3 regions of the Streptomyces sp. NPDC059909 genome follow, and region 1 is predicted to be linked to each of the others. Evidence: riboswitches for the same ligand, from Rfam matches in the RefSeq annotation. Region 1 holds a riboswitch; each other region holds the start of a gene.
What was found. A riboswitch is a leader RNA that binds a small molecule or an ion and turns the genes downstream of it on or off. The one in region 1 is predicted to bind cyclic di-AMP.

Region 2: it holds a riboswitch for cyclic di-AMP, as region 1 does, so the genes downstream of both, ACFV9O_RS26585 (NlpC/P60 family protein) here and ACFV9O_RS15785 (M23 family metallopeptidase) in region 1, are expected to answer to the same signal.
Region 3: it holds a riboswitch for cyclic di-AMP, as region 1 does, so the genes downstream of both, ACFV9O_RS27170 (peptidoglycan DD-metalloendopeptidase family protein) here and ACFV9O_RS15785 (M23 family metallopeptidase) in region 1, are expected to answer to the same signal.

What each region holds. Positions count from the first base shown of each region.
Region 1 covers NZ_JBHWKX010000019.1:79,640-83,856, forward strand. Annotated here, with positions in the region: gene ACFV9O_RS15775 (M16 family metallopeptidase) at 1-693, shown strand, start outside; gene ACFV9O_RS15780 (M16 family metallopeptidase) at 690-2,078, shown strand; cyclic di-AMP (ydaO/yuaA leader) riboswitch at 2,287-2,450, shown strand; gene ACFV9O_RS15785 (M23 family metallopeptidase) at 2,464-3,237, shown strand; gene ACFV9O_RS15790 (GntR family transcriptional regulator) at 3,426-4,109, shown strand.
Region 2 covers NZ_JBHWKX010000044.1:48,867-53,083, reverse strand. Annotated here, with positions in the region: gene ACFV9O_RS26590 (hypothetical protein) at 1-31, shown strand, start outside; gene ACFV9O_RS26585 (NlpC/P60 family protein) at 244-1,428, opposite strand; cyclic di-AMP (ydaO/yuaA leader) riboswitch at 1,427-1,591, opposite strand; gene pcrA (DNA helicase PcrA) at 1,823-4,217, shown strand, end outside.
Region 3 covers NZ_JBHWKX010000047.1:996-5,212, forward strand. Annotated here, with positions in the region: gene ACFV9O_RS27165 (SGNH/GDSL hydrolase family protein) at 1-101, opposite strand, end outside; gene ACFV9O_RS27170 (peptidoglycan DD-metalloendopeptidase family protein) at 280-1,311, opposite strand; cyclic di-AMP (ydaO/yuaA leader) riboswitch at 1,316-1,470, opposite strand; partial or broken gene ACFV9O_RS27175 (alpha-galactosidase) at 1,809-3,480, opposite strand; gene ACFV9O_RS27180 (tyrosine-protein phosphatase) at 3,649-4,217, shown strand, end outside.

The DNA of each region.
Region 1 (4,217 bases):
AAGTACTTCGGCTCCATCCCGACGCATGACGGCAAGCAGCCGCCGCGCGACGGCGCCCTGCCCGAGATCATCGGGGAGCAGCTGCGCGAGGTCGTGGAGGAGGAGGTCCCGGCCCGCGCGCTGATGGCCGCCTACCGCCTTCCGCAGGACGGCACGCGCGAGTGCGACGCCGCCGACCTGGCGCTCACCGTCCTCGGCGGCGGCGAGTCGTCCCGGCTGCACAACCGCCTGGTGCGCCACGACCGCACGGCCGTCGCCGCGGGCTTCGGTCTGCTGCGGCTCGCCGGGGCGCCCTCGCTCGGCTGGCTGGACGTGAAGACGTCCGGCGGGGTCGAGGTGCCCGACATCGAGGCCGCCGTCGACGACGAGCTGGAGCGGTTCGCCGCCGAGGGCCCCACGGCCGAGGAGATGGAGCGCGCCCAGGCCCAGCTGGAGCGCGAGTGGCTCGACCGGCTCGGCACGGTCGCGGGCCGCGCCGACGAACTGTGCCGGTACGCGGTGCTGTTCGGCGACCCCCAGCTGGCGCTCAGCGCCGTCTCGCGGGTCCTCGACGTCACCGCCGAGGAGGTGCAGGCGGTCGCCCAGGCCCGGCTGCGGCCGGACAACCGGGCGGTGCTGGTGTACGAGCCCATCGCGGCCGGCGAGGACGACGCCGCCGACGACAACGACGACGCAGAGGGGGCGGACCAGTGACCGACGCTGCCGTGACCATGGACTTCCACCCGCAGCCGCAGGCGGGCGAGGCCAGGCCGTGGGCCTTCCCCGCCCCCGAGCGCGGTCTGCTCGACAACGGACTGACCGTCCTGCGGTGCCACCGCCCCGGCCAGCAGGTCGTGGCCGTGGAGATCTTCCTCACCGCCCCGCTGGACGCCGAGCCCGAGGGCCTCGACGGCGTTGCCACGATCATGGCCCGGGCGCTCTCCGAGGGCACCGACAAGCACACGGCCGAGGAGTTCGCCGCCGAGCTTGAGCGCTGCGGCGCCACCCTCGACTCGCACGCCGACCACCCCGGCGTCCGTGTCTCCCTCGAGGTGCCCGTCTCCCGGCTCCCCAAGGCGCTCGGCCTGCTCGCCGAGGCCCTGCGCGCGCCGCTCTTCGCCGACAGCGAGGTCGAGCGGCTCGTACGGAACCGGCTGGACGAGATCCCGCACGAGACCGCCAACCCCGCCCGCCGCGCCGCCAAGGAGCTCTCCAAGCAGCTCTTCCCGGCCTCCTCCCGGATGTCCCGCCCCCGCCAGGGCAGCGAGGAGACCGTCGAGCGCATCGACTCCGCGGCCGTCCGGGCCTTCTACGAGGCCCATGTCCGGCCCGCATCGGCCACCGCCGTGGTGGTCGGCGACCTGACCGGCGTCGACCTGGACGCCGTGCTGGCCGACACCCTCGGCGCCTGGACCGGTGGCCAGGCCGGGACCCGTCCCATGCCGCCGATCACCGCCGACGACACGGGCCGCGTCGTCATCGTCGACCGCCCCGGCGCGGTCCAGACGCAGCTCCTCATCGGCCGCGTCGGCCCGGACCGGCACGACCGGGTCTGGCCGGCCCAGGTCCTCGGCACGTACTGCCTCGGCGGCACCCTCACCTCCCGCCTGGACCGCGTCCTGCGCGAGGAGAAGGGGTACACGTACGGGGTCCGGGCCTTCGCCCAGGTCCTGCGCTCCGCCGCCGACGGCACGGGCGCGGCCACGCTCGCCATCAGCGGCTCCGTCGACACCCCGCACACCGGCCCGGCGCTGGACGACCTCTGGAAGGTGCTGCGCACCCTCGCCGCGGAGGGCCTGACGGACGCCGAGCGCGATGTCGCCGTTCAGAACCTGGTGGGTGTGGCCCCGCTGAAGTTCGAGACCGCGGCATCGGTCGCGGGCACGCTGGCCGACCAGGTCGAGCAGCACCTCCCGGACGACTACCAGGCCCAGCTGTACGCGCGCCTGGCCCAGACCGGCACCGTCGAGGCGACGGCCGCGGTCGTCAACGCCTTCCCGGTGGACAGGCTCGTCACGGTGCTCGTCGGCGACGCGTCCGAGATCGAGGAGCCGGTCAAGGCGCTCGGAATCGGTGAAGTGACCGTTGTCACGGGCTGATTGACTGCCGGTCGGCTCCGGCGCACTCGTGGGGCCCCGTTGGCATCGTGCCAACGGGGCCCTTCCGTATGTCCGTTTTGTTGGAGAGGCTGCGCTTCTGCCCTGTGGCATGTACAACAAATCTCTGTGTCCGTTTGGTGATTGAAAGATGTCCGGCTTAGCGTCATCTGCGCTGTCCGCCGGTTGCACCAGCCGCATTCGCGGCATCGGACAGCCATCGCCGAGTCCCCGTCGGGCGCGAGCCCGGGGAGCCGGGGACCCACATGTCCCCTGGGGTGAATCGGACGCCTTCGCACCCGTGCGGAGGGGCCCGTAGGAGACCTTCCTGCTCCGAACCCGTCAGCTAACCCGGTAGGCGAGAAGGAAGGAAAGGATCAGCCACTACATGGCGTTCACCCGTGCCACCGGGAAGCATCGTGGTCCGAGCCGGCTGACGCGCAAGCGCGTGGGTCTCGCCGGCGCCGCGGCCCTCGCCACCACCGGCGTCATCGGAAGCCTCGCCTCCCCGGCGCTCGCCGCCGACACGGAACTCCCCTCCCTCGAGGACACCGGCCTCAACCAGGCCTTCGTCGCCGCCGACACCCTCGCCGAGCAGATCGACGCCCAGGCCGACGCCCAGCAGCGTGAGGCCGACCTGGCCGCGGCCCGCGCGAAGGCCGAGGCCGAGGCGAAGCGCAAGGCGGAAGCCCGCCTCAAGGCGGCCCGCGAGGCCAAGGAGCGGGCCGCCCGCGAGGCCGAGCGCAAGCGCCTGATGTCCTACACGCTCCCGGTCGCCGGCTCGTACATCAGCACCGGCTACCAGGCGGGCGGCGCGGTCTGGTCCTCCGGCGGCCACACCGGCGTCGACTTCCACGCCCCGTCCGGCACTTCGGTCGTCGCCGTCGGCATGGGCACGGTCGTGGAGGCCGGCTGGGGTGGCGCGTACGGCAACAACATCGTGATCAAGATGAAGGACGGCACGTACACCCAGTACGGCCACCTGTCGTCCATCGGCGTCTCGGTCGGCCAGACCGTCACCCCTGGCCAGAAGATCGGTCTGTCCGGGTCCACCGGCAACTCGACGGGGCCGCACCTCCACTTCGAGGCCCGCACGAGCCCCGACTACGGCTCGGACATCGACCCGGTCGCGTATCTGCGCGGCCACGGCGTCCGCGTCTGACACCTGCCTCCGCGGCGTGGGCCCCGGCCCGGTCATGAAGACCGGCCGGGGCTTTCGGCCAGCGTATTCCGGCCAAAAGATATCCATGGATTCCCGTAGGCCATCGGAATTTCCGGCTCACTGCAATAGAGTCACCGAACAGACGTCGCTCGACGGGGTTTCGCGCGGATTAAAGGCGGAGGTTCGGTATGCGCATTCCTGCGCGCTCGGTATGCACGGCGATCCGCGACGACATCGTCTCCGGTGTCTTCGAGCGCGGCAGCCGGCTCACCGAGGAGCAGTTGGCGCGCCGCTACGGCGTCTCACGCGTCCCGGTGCGCGAAGCGCTGCGGACCCTGGAGGCGGAGGGCTTCGTCGTCACCCGCAGGCACGCGGGAGCGTGCGTCGCCGAGCCCACCGAGCAGGAGGCCGCCGATCTGCTGGAGATCCGGATGCTGCTGGAGCCGCTGGGCGCCGCGCGGGCCGCGCAACGGCGCACCGAGGCCCACCTCAAAGTGCTGCGCGGCCTGGTCAGGCTCGGCCAGGAGCGGGCGCGCCGGGGCCAGGGCGAGGACCTGCGCTCGCTCGGGGCCTGGTTCCACGAGACCCTCGTGCAGGCATCCGGCAGCCCCGGCCTCATCGCGCTGCTCACCCAGCTCCGGCACAAGATCGCCTGGATGTACGCCGTCGAGCAGCCCGCCCGGCCGGTGGAGTCCTGGGCCGAGCACGGCGCGATCGTGGACGCGGTGTCGCGCGGCGACGCGGAGCGGGCGCGGGCGCTCACCATGATGCACGCCGAGCGGATGACGGGTGCGCACCGGCTGCGCATTCCGGCGCGCGGGACGGTGAGGACTTCGCAACATGCCGTAAACACGGCGAGCGCCCGCAATTAACAAAAGCGCCGTATACAAAGAGGGGCTATTTCAAACAGCAGAGCCGCAGACCGGTAATTCCCGGTGACTGCGGCTCCGCCGTTTTCCATTCATTTGTGATTGCCGGCC
Region 2 (4,217 bases), on a different contig from region 1:
GAACATCTTCATCGCGACGCTGTGGACGTGATCGGGCCGGGGGTCCGGGGGGTGTCCCCCGGGTAGGCACAGCATCGCGACGCTGTGGACGTGACCGGGCCGGGGGTCCGGGGGGTGTCCCCCGGGTAGGCACAGCATCGCGACGCTGTGGACGTGACCGGGCCGGTCGCATGACCACTCACGCCGCAACGCACCCTGTGCGACGGGTGGTTACGGCGTGAGTCAGTCAGGCGTCCATGCGGTCTACGCGGGGCGGACGCTCCCGTAGATCGGCATGTAGTAGATCGACTCCTCGCGGACGTTCGCGCCCGGCTTGGGGGCGTGGATCATCATGCCGTCGCCGATGTAGATGCCGACGTGGCTGATGTCGTCGTAGAAGAAGACCAGGTCGCCGGGGAGAAGATCGCTCGTGGCGACGCGCTGGCCGACCTCGACCTGGTCCCACGTGGTGCGGGGCAGATCGACGCCGGCCGCCTTCCAGGCCGCCTGGGTGAGGCCGGAGCAGTCGTACGAGCTGGGGCCGGTCGCCCCCCACACATACGGCTTGCCGATCTGGTCCCGGGCGAAGGCGAGGACCTTCTCGGCCTTGGCCGCGTAGGTCCCGGCGGACGTGTCGGTGCCGGTGCTCGTCCCGGTGCCGGTGCTCGTCCCGGGGCTGGTCCCGGTGTCCTGGCTCTGCGCCTCCTGCTGCGCGCGCTCCCTCGCCAGGCGCTCCGCCTCGGCCTTGGCCTCCGCCTCCGCCTTGGCCTTCGCCTCGGCCTGCCGGCGAGCCTCTTCCTCCCGCTGACGCTCCAGCGCCTCGAGCCGCGCCTTCTCCTCGGCGGTCAGCTGCGACAGCAGCGTCCGCGCCTCGGCGAGCTTCTGCTGCACCTGCTCCTTGCTGGTGCGCAGCGACTGCTGGGAGGCGGTCAGCGTCTCCAGGCTCTTGGTCGCCTTCGCGCGCTGCTTCGCGGCCTCCGCCTGCTGCGTCTCGAAGTCGGCGATGGCGCCGCGCTGCTCGTCGGAGAGCCGGTCCATCAGATGGGTCTGGTCGAAGTACGCCTGCGGGCTGTCGGCGAAGAGCAGCGCGGCGGTCGGCGTGACCGCACCGGTCCGGTACTGCGCGGCCGCGTACGAACCGAGCGTGCGGCGGGCCTCGTTCAGCGACTCCGTGCGCTTGGCGACATCGTCGAGGATCGTGTCCACCTCGCGGCGCTGCTGCGCGGTCTCCTCTTTCGCCCGGTTGTACTGCTGGGTCGCGGTGCCCGCCTGCCGGTAGAGGTCGTCGACCTTCTTCTGAACCTCTTCGATGCTGGGTCTCGGGTCGGCCTGGGCGCTCTGGGTGGAGAGGAGGGTGACGCCCGCGAGGGCGGCCGTCGTGAACCCGACGGCGGGGGACTTCGTACGCGGATGCGTACGCGTCTTGCGATGCGACGCCAAGGCCGGCATCTCCTTCCGTGGACCGCCTACCGGGTTAGCTGTCGGGTTCGGACGGAACGGAAGGCTGTCCTACGGGCCGAGTTGAGCACGGCCCGATTCACCCCGGTTGTGCATGATGGGTCCCCGGTTCCGAACTTCCTTACGGGAAAGTCGGATTCGGCGTGGGCTGCCCGATTGGCGTAGGTCGCCGTTGGGGGAACGGGCCGCCTGGGCGAGCACGCTAGCCAAACTGTGGTGCCGCTGTGAAGGTCGATGTTCGATATGCCCGATACATTTTCGTGACCTCGGCGTGTCACCGTCGTGCCGCATCCGTCCCGTGCTCGTGATGTGACGGACCGTGTTCGGCCGGTTGTGGTGAAGGCGGCGGCGGGCTGTCGGTGGGGCGGCCTAGACTCGTAGAGCGATGAGCAGCCTCTTTGACGACAGCTTCCTGGCGGACCTCCAGCGCACCTCGGCCTCGGAGGAGCCCCCGCCGCCCGAGCACGACGAGCACGCGCCCCACGAGGAGGACCCGCACGACCTCTTCGAGGGGAAGTTCGACGTGCCCCCGGCCAGGGACGCGTACTACAGGGACGGTGCGCCGCGTCCCGCGGTGGACCCGGCCGCGCTGCTCGAGGGGCTGAACGAGCAGCAGCGTGCCGCCGTCGTGCACACGGGCTCGCCGCTGCTCATCGTGGCCGGTGCCGGCTCCGGCAAGACCCGGGTGCTGACCCACCGGATCGCCCATCTGCTGGCGACCCGCCATGTCCACCCCGGCCAGATACTGGCGATCACGTTCACGAACAAGGCCGCGGGCGAGATGAAGGAGCGCGTCGAGCATCTCGTCGGCCCGCGCGCCAACGCGATGTGGGTCTCCACCTTCCACAGCGCCTGCGTCCGCATCCTGCGCCGGGAGAGCAAGAAGCTCGGCTTCACGTCCTCGTTCTCCATCTACGACGCGGCGGACTCGAAGCGGCTGATGGCGCTGGTCTGCCGTGACCTGGACCTGGACCCGAAGAAGTTCCCGCCGAAGTCCTTCAGCGCCAAGATCTCGAATCTGAAGAACGAGCTGATCGACGAGGAGACCTTCGCCGACCAGGCCGCCGACGGCTTCGAGAAGACGCTGGCCGAGGCCTACCGGATGTACCAGGCCCGGCTGCGCGAGGCCAACGCGCTGGACTTCGACGACATCATCATGACCACCGTCCATCTGCTCCAGGCGTTCCCGGACGTCGCCGAGCACTACCGTCGCCGGTTCCGCCACGTCCTGGTCGACGAGTACCAGGACACCAATCACGCTCAGTACACGCTCGTGCGCGAGCTGGTCGGCACGGGGTACGAGGACCTGGAGCCGGCCGAGCTGTGCGTCGTGGGCGACGCCGACCAGTCGATCTACGCCTTCCGCGGCGCCACGATCCGCAACATCCTCCAGTTCGAGGAGGACTACCCGGACGCGACGACGATCCTGCTGGAGCAGAACTACCGCTCGACACAGACGATCCTCTCCGCCGCCAACGCCGTCATCGAGCGCAACGAGAGCCGCCGCCCCAAGAACCTGTGGACGAACGCGGGCGCGGGCGCGCAGATCACCGGCTATGTCGCGGACACCGAGCACGACGAGGCGCAGTTCGTCGCCGACGAGATCGACCGGCTCACGGACGCGGGCGACGCCAAGGCAGGCGATGTCGCGGTCTTCTACCGGACGAACGCCCAGTCCCGTGTCTTCGAAGAGATCTTCATCCGCGTCGGCCTGCCCTACAAGGTCGTCGGCGGAGTGCGGTTCTACGAGCGCAAGGAGGTCCGCGATGTGCTCGCGTACCTGCGCGTCCTCGCCAACCCCGAGGACAACGTCCCGCTGCGCCGCATCCTGAACGTTCCGAAGCGCGGCATCGGCGAGCGCGCGGAGGCCATGGTCGACGCGCTGGCCCTGCGCGAGAAGATCACTTTTCCGCAGGCGCTGCGGCGTGTGGACGAGGCGTACGGCATGGCCGCCCGGTCGGCCAATGCCGTGAAGCGGTTCAACGCGCTGATGGAGGAGCTGGGCACGATCGTCGAGTCGGGCGCGGGACCGGCGACGGTCCTGGAGGCCGTGCTCGAACGGACGGGGTACCTCGCCGAGTTGCAGGCCTCCACCGACCCGCAGGACGAGACGCGCATCGAGAACCTTCAGGAGCTGGCGGCGGTCGCGCTCGAGTTCGAGCAGGAGCGCGGTGCCGAGGAGGGCTCGGGCACGCTCGCCGAGTTCCTGGAGCAGGTCGCGCTCGTCGCCGACTCCGATCAGATCCCCGACGAGGACGAGGAAGGCGCGGGCGTCATCACGCTGATGACGCTGCACACGGCGAAGGGTCTGGAGTTCCCGGTCGTGTTCCTCACGGGCATGGAGGACGGCGTCTTCCCGCACATGCGGGCGCTGGGCCAGACCAAGGAGCTGGAGGAGGAGCGCCGCCTGGCCTACGTGGGCATCACGCGCGCCCGCGAGCGGCTCTATCTGACGCGGTCGTCGATGCGGAGTGCGTGGGGCCAGCCCGCCTACAACCCGCCGTCGCGGTTCCTGGAGGAGATCCCGGACGCGCACATGCAGTGGAAGCGGACGGGGCCGATGGCCGCTCCGGCCGGGCCGACGTCCGGGATCACGTCCTCGCTGTCGTCCTCAAGGTCGCGTTCCGGCCCGTCGGGCTTCGCCACGCGCCGCGCGTCGGACAAGCCGGTGATCGCGCTGGCCGTCGGGGACCGGGTCACGCACGACCAGTTCGGGCTGGGGACCGTCATGGCGGTGACCGGATCGGGCTCGGACGCGCAGGCGACGATCGACTTCGGGG
Region 3 (4,217 bases), on a different contig from region 1:
CCCTCGGGTCCGGGGTCTCCGACGCCCTCGGTGAAACTGTCACCGATCGCCGCGTACGACCCGAATGCACCATTTGTTCTTGATCTCGAATCGTCTGCCACGTCGAGACATCATTCACGGCGTGAAGTGACCTACGCCACCGTAGGGAGGGGTTGACGAGGCGTGAGATAAACCACCTGGTCAGTTTCCCGGCCGACGGGAATACGGCGGCACACACGCGTCCGCCGTCCCCCTGGGTCAGGTCGGGGAACGGCGGACTCTGCTGACGTTACGTCAGGTTCACAGGGAGACACCGTGCTGGCGGAGGTACGCCAGCGGGTCGATGTCCGAGCCGTAGTTCGGGGTGGTGCGGATCTCGAAGTGCAGGTGCGGCCCGGTGGAGTTGCCGGTGGAGCCGGAGAGGCCGATCTGCTGCCCGCCGCTCACGCTCTCGCCGGACGAGACCGCGAGGGAGGAGAGGTGGGCGTACTGCGAGTACGTGCCATCGTTGTGCCGGATGACGACCTGGTTGCCGTACGCGCCGGCCCAGCCGGCCGAGACGACGGTGCCGGCGCCGACGGCCTTGACGGAGGTGCCGGTGGCAGCGGCGAAGTCGACACCGGTGTGGTAGCCGCTGGACCACATGGCCCCGGCGGTGCGGTAGGCGGTGGTGATGCTCGCGTCGACGGGGGCCGCGAAGTAGTCGGAGAGGCTGCGCTGCGGGGCGGCGGCCGGGGCAGCGGCGGGCGCTTTGGCGGCTGCGGAGCCGGACTCGGCGCGGGCCTGCGTGCGCTCGGCCTTCGCGGGAGCCTCGGCCTTGGCCGGAACCTCGGCCCGCACCTTCGTCTTCGCCTCCGCGGGAGCCTCGGCCTTGGCCGGAACCTCGGCCCGCACCTTCGTCTTCGCCTCCGCGGGAGCCTCGACCTTGGCCGGAGCCTCGGCCGGGGCCTTCGCCTGGGCCTTGGCGCCGATGGTGAGCTTGAGGCCCGGGTGGATCAGCGACGGGTTCTCGCCGACGGCCGCGCGGTTGTCCGCGTACAGCTTCTTCCAGCCGCCGTCGATGTCCTGCTCCACGGCGATCTTGGACAGGTAGTCGCCCACCACGACCGTGTAGGTCTTGGCGGCCTTCCCCGCCTTCGGCGTCTGCGGGGCGGCCTTCTGGGCGACGGTGGCGACATGCTCGCGGGTCACGGTGGGCGCGGACGCCTCCGCGGCGTGTGCACCTGCGGCGCCGATGAGCGGGACTGCGATGGCGGCGCCACCCGTGCCCGCGGCGACGAATCCGCGCGTGATCGGGTTGGTCCTCGGACGGCGATGCTTGCCCTTGGGCATGGCGAATTCCTCTCCGGCGCCTACGAGGTGAGCTGTCGGGTTCGGGCTGGAGATGCCCGGTCGCGCTTGCACGCGACTTGACCCCTAGCCGTCCGGAACTCCGGACCGGCGAACTACCTGGGTCCCCCGCTCCTGCCACGCGTGGGGTGGGTGCGTATTCCGGTCGGCGGCAGGATTAGGCGGTCCGACCGGATTGCGGCGACCGTAAGCGAGCAAATCGGCGGGTACAAGCCTCCCCATTGACCCGACATTCACCCAGTCCCTGGCAAGAGGGACTTCCCGGTCACCCTCCGTCGATCGGGGATCCCTGATTTCCTTACCCGCAAGGGGAATTGATGACGGGACACGGCAACAGACCGTCACGAATATGATCCCGCTCACGCAACGACGCCCATCTCCCTGGCAATCGGGGCGTGTTCTGCTAAAGCATTTGAATTCGGACAGAAGCCCCATTAAAGGCATATGACGAGCCAGGTCCGACTTAGCAAACGGAAGGGTCAGATCCGGCCGATCCGACGCCTCAGCCGCAGCACGACCGCATCGAGATCACCGCGCAGCCCCGTGTCCATTCCGTGATGCAGCAGCACCGCACCCCGGTACGCCGTCTCCGTGTCCAGGCACTCGTACGCCGCCGCCGGATCGAGCCCCCGCAGCCTGATCGCGGGCGGCCGCTCTCCGTAGTGCTGAGCCTGCAGCCACGCCAGGACGACGATCTCGTCGCCGCGTATGTACTGCACGGCGCTCAGCCCGCCCTCCGGCGGCCGCAGCCGGTGGAGCGCGCCGTGCTGCACGACCGGCCTGATCTTCTTGTAGAGAGCCACCCAGCCGCGGGCCTCGGTCAGCTCGTCCTCGCTCCATCGCGTGAGGTCGCCCCCGACGCCCAGCACCCCGGCCATCGCGCTGACGAAACGGAACCGCAGGGAGCTGTTGAGCTGCACATTAGGGCTGTCCGTCACCCAGGCCGCCAAGGTGGGCGCGGTAAAGATCACTGTCGGCGTTGACCATCTCCGGCTCGACCCAGATCCCGAACCGCATGCCCAGCGCGTGCACTTCCTCGGCGAGCGGCTTCAGCCCCTGCGGGAAGCGGTCCGGGTTCGGCGTCCAGTCGCCGAGCCCCGCCCGGTCGCTGGTGCGCTTCCCGAACCAGGCGTCGTCCACCACGAAGAGCTCGACCCCGATCCCGGCGGCCCGGCGCGCCAGGGCCCGCTGCTGCTCCTCCGAGATGTCGAAGCCGGTGGCCTCCCAGGAGTTGTAGAGGACCGGCCGGGAGGCCCGCGCGTCCGGAATCACATGCGCCAGCTGCCAGGCGTGCCAGGCGCGGCTGGCACCGCCGAAGCCCTTGTCGGTCCACAGCCCGGCGAAGACGGGTGAGGTGTATGTCTCACCGGGCGCGAGGAGCAGCAGCCCGGAGTCGTCGTAGCCGGCGCCGCCGCTGATCTGCACCTGGCCGTCGGGCAGGTGCTGTACGGCGATCCGCCATGATCCCGACCAGCCGAGGGCGCAGCCGTACACCTCCCCCGTCTCCTCCGTGGCCTCTCCGTCGTCGACGGCGGCCCAGGGGAGGTGCTGGTGGCCGGTGTGCCCGCGGCGCGACCCGAGCACCTTCTCTCCGTACGTGAGCTCCGACCGTACGAGCCGGGACTCGGCCGCCCAGCGGCCGTGCAGCTGGGAGAGCCGGCGCCGGTCGCGGGAGGGCAGCGTCCATACGGCGGCGTCGGCGCGCAGCAGCTCCAGGGCCGGCCCCTCCCCCGCGTGCGCCACCGTGACCCAGCGCTCGACCACGTCGGAGTCGTCCCGCATCCGGTAGTGCAGGGTCAGCGCGAGGCCGTGCAGGGGGTCGTCGAAGCGCAGCCGCAGCTCGTCACCGTCCACCTGTGCGTCGTCGTAGCGCCATTCGGTGCCGCGCGCCGCTTCCGTGCGTACGGAGAGGGCGGGCCGTACGAACCGGGGGCCGCCCTCGACCGGATACTCCTCGTGGCCGTCGAGCTGCGACTCGAACGGCCAGTAGGGCGGGAGGGGCCGGGCCGCCAGGGCCTCGGCGTCGGCCGGTCCGATCCGGGGCCCCCAGTGCAGATGCAGGAGCTCGTCGCGGTCGGTGATGTGGAGCGCGTAGCTGCTCGTGCGCCCGGACAGCACCCAGATTCGCCCCTTGCCGACCGGCTCGATCATCCCAACCCCCCAGATTCGCACAGGTCCGAACATCATCGGTCGAACCCGCCCTGGAGGCAACGCTCTTGCCCCGACCACCAAGATGATTGCCTGAGGAATCGATGTCGTAGGGTCGGGAGCGCGCCATCGTCGGCGAGCAGTGCCGACCGCAGACACGGAGGAGCCCCCGTGACGCAGCAGCTGCCCCAGCCCCCGTCGACCGAACCCGAGCTCGCCGGGGTGCGCAACTTCCGGGACGTGGGCGGACTGCCGACCGTCGACGGGCGCCGGGTGCAGTACGGACGGCTCTTCCGCAGCGGCCACCTCGCGCACGCCACCGAGAGCGACGCCGCTTTCCTCTCGTCCCTCGGGCTCCACACGGTCTTCGACTTCCGCAACGCCGCCGACCACAAGCTGGAGGGCCCCGACGTCGAGCTGCCCGGCGTGCGGAACCTCAACATCCCGCTCAGCGACCCCGCCGACGGCGCCGAGTTCTGGAAGATGGTCCGCGACGGCGACCTCGCCCAGCTCAGGTCGATCCTCGCCGACGGCAAGGCGGCCGGCCGGATGTCCGCCTCGTACCGAATGATCATCAAGGAGCGGACGGCCGAGCACAGCCGGGTGCTGCACGCGCTGGCGGAAGACAGCGTTCCGGCGCTGATGCACTGTGCGGCGGGCAAGGACCGCGCGGGACTGTCGATCGCGGTCTCGCTGCTGGCGGTGGGCGTCGAGCGTGATGCGATCGAGGCCGACTACCT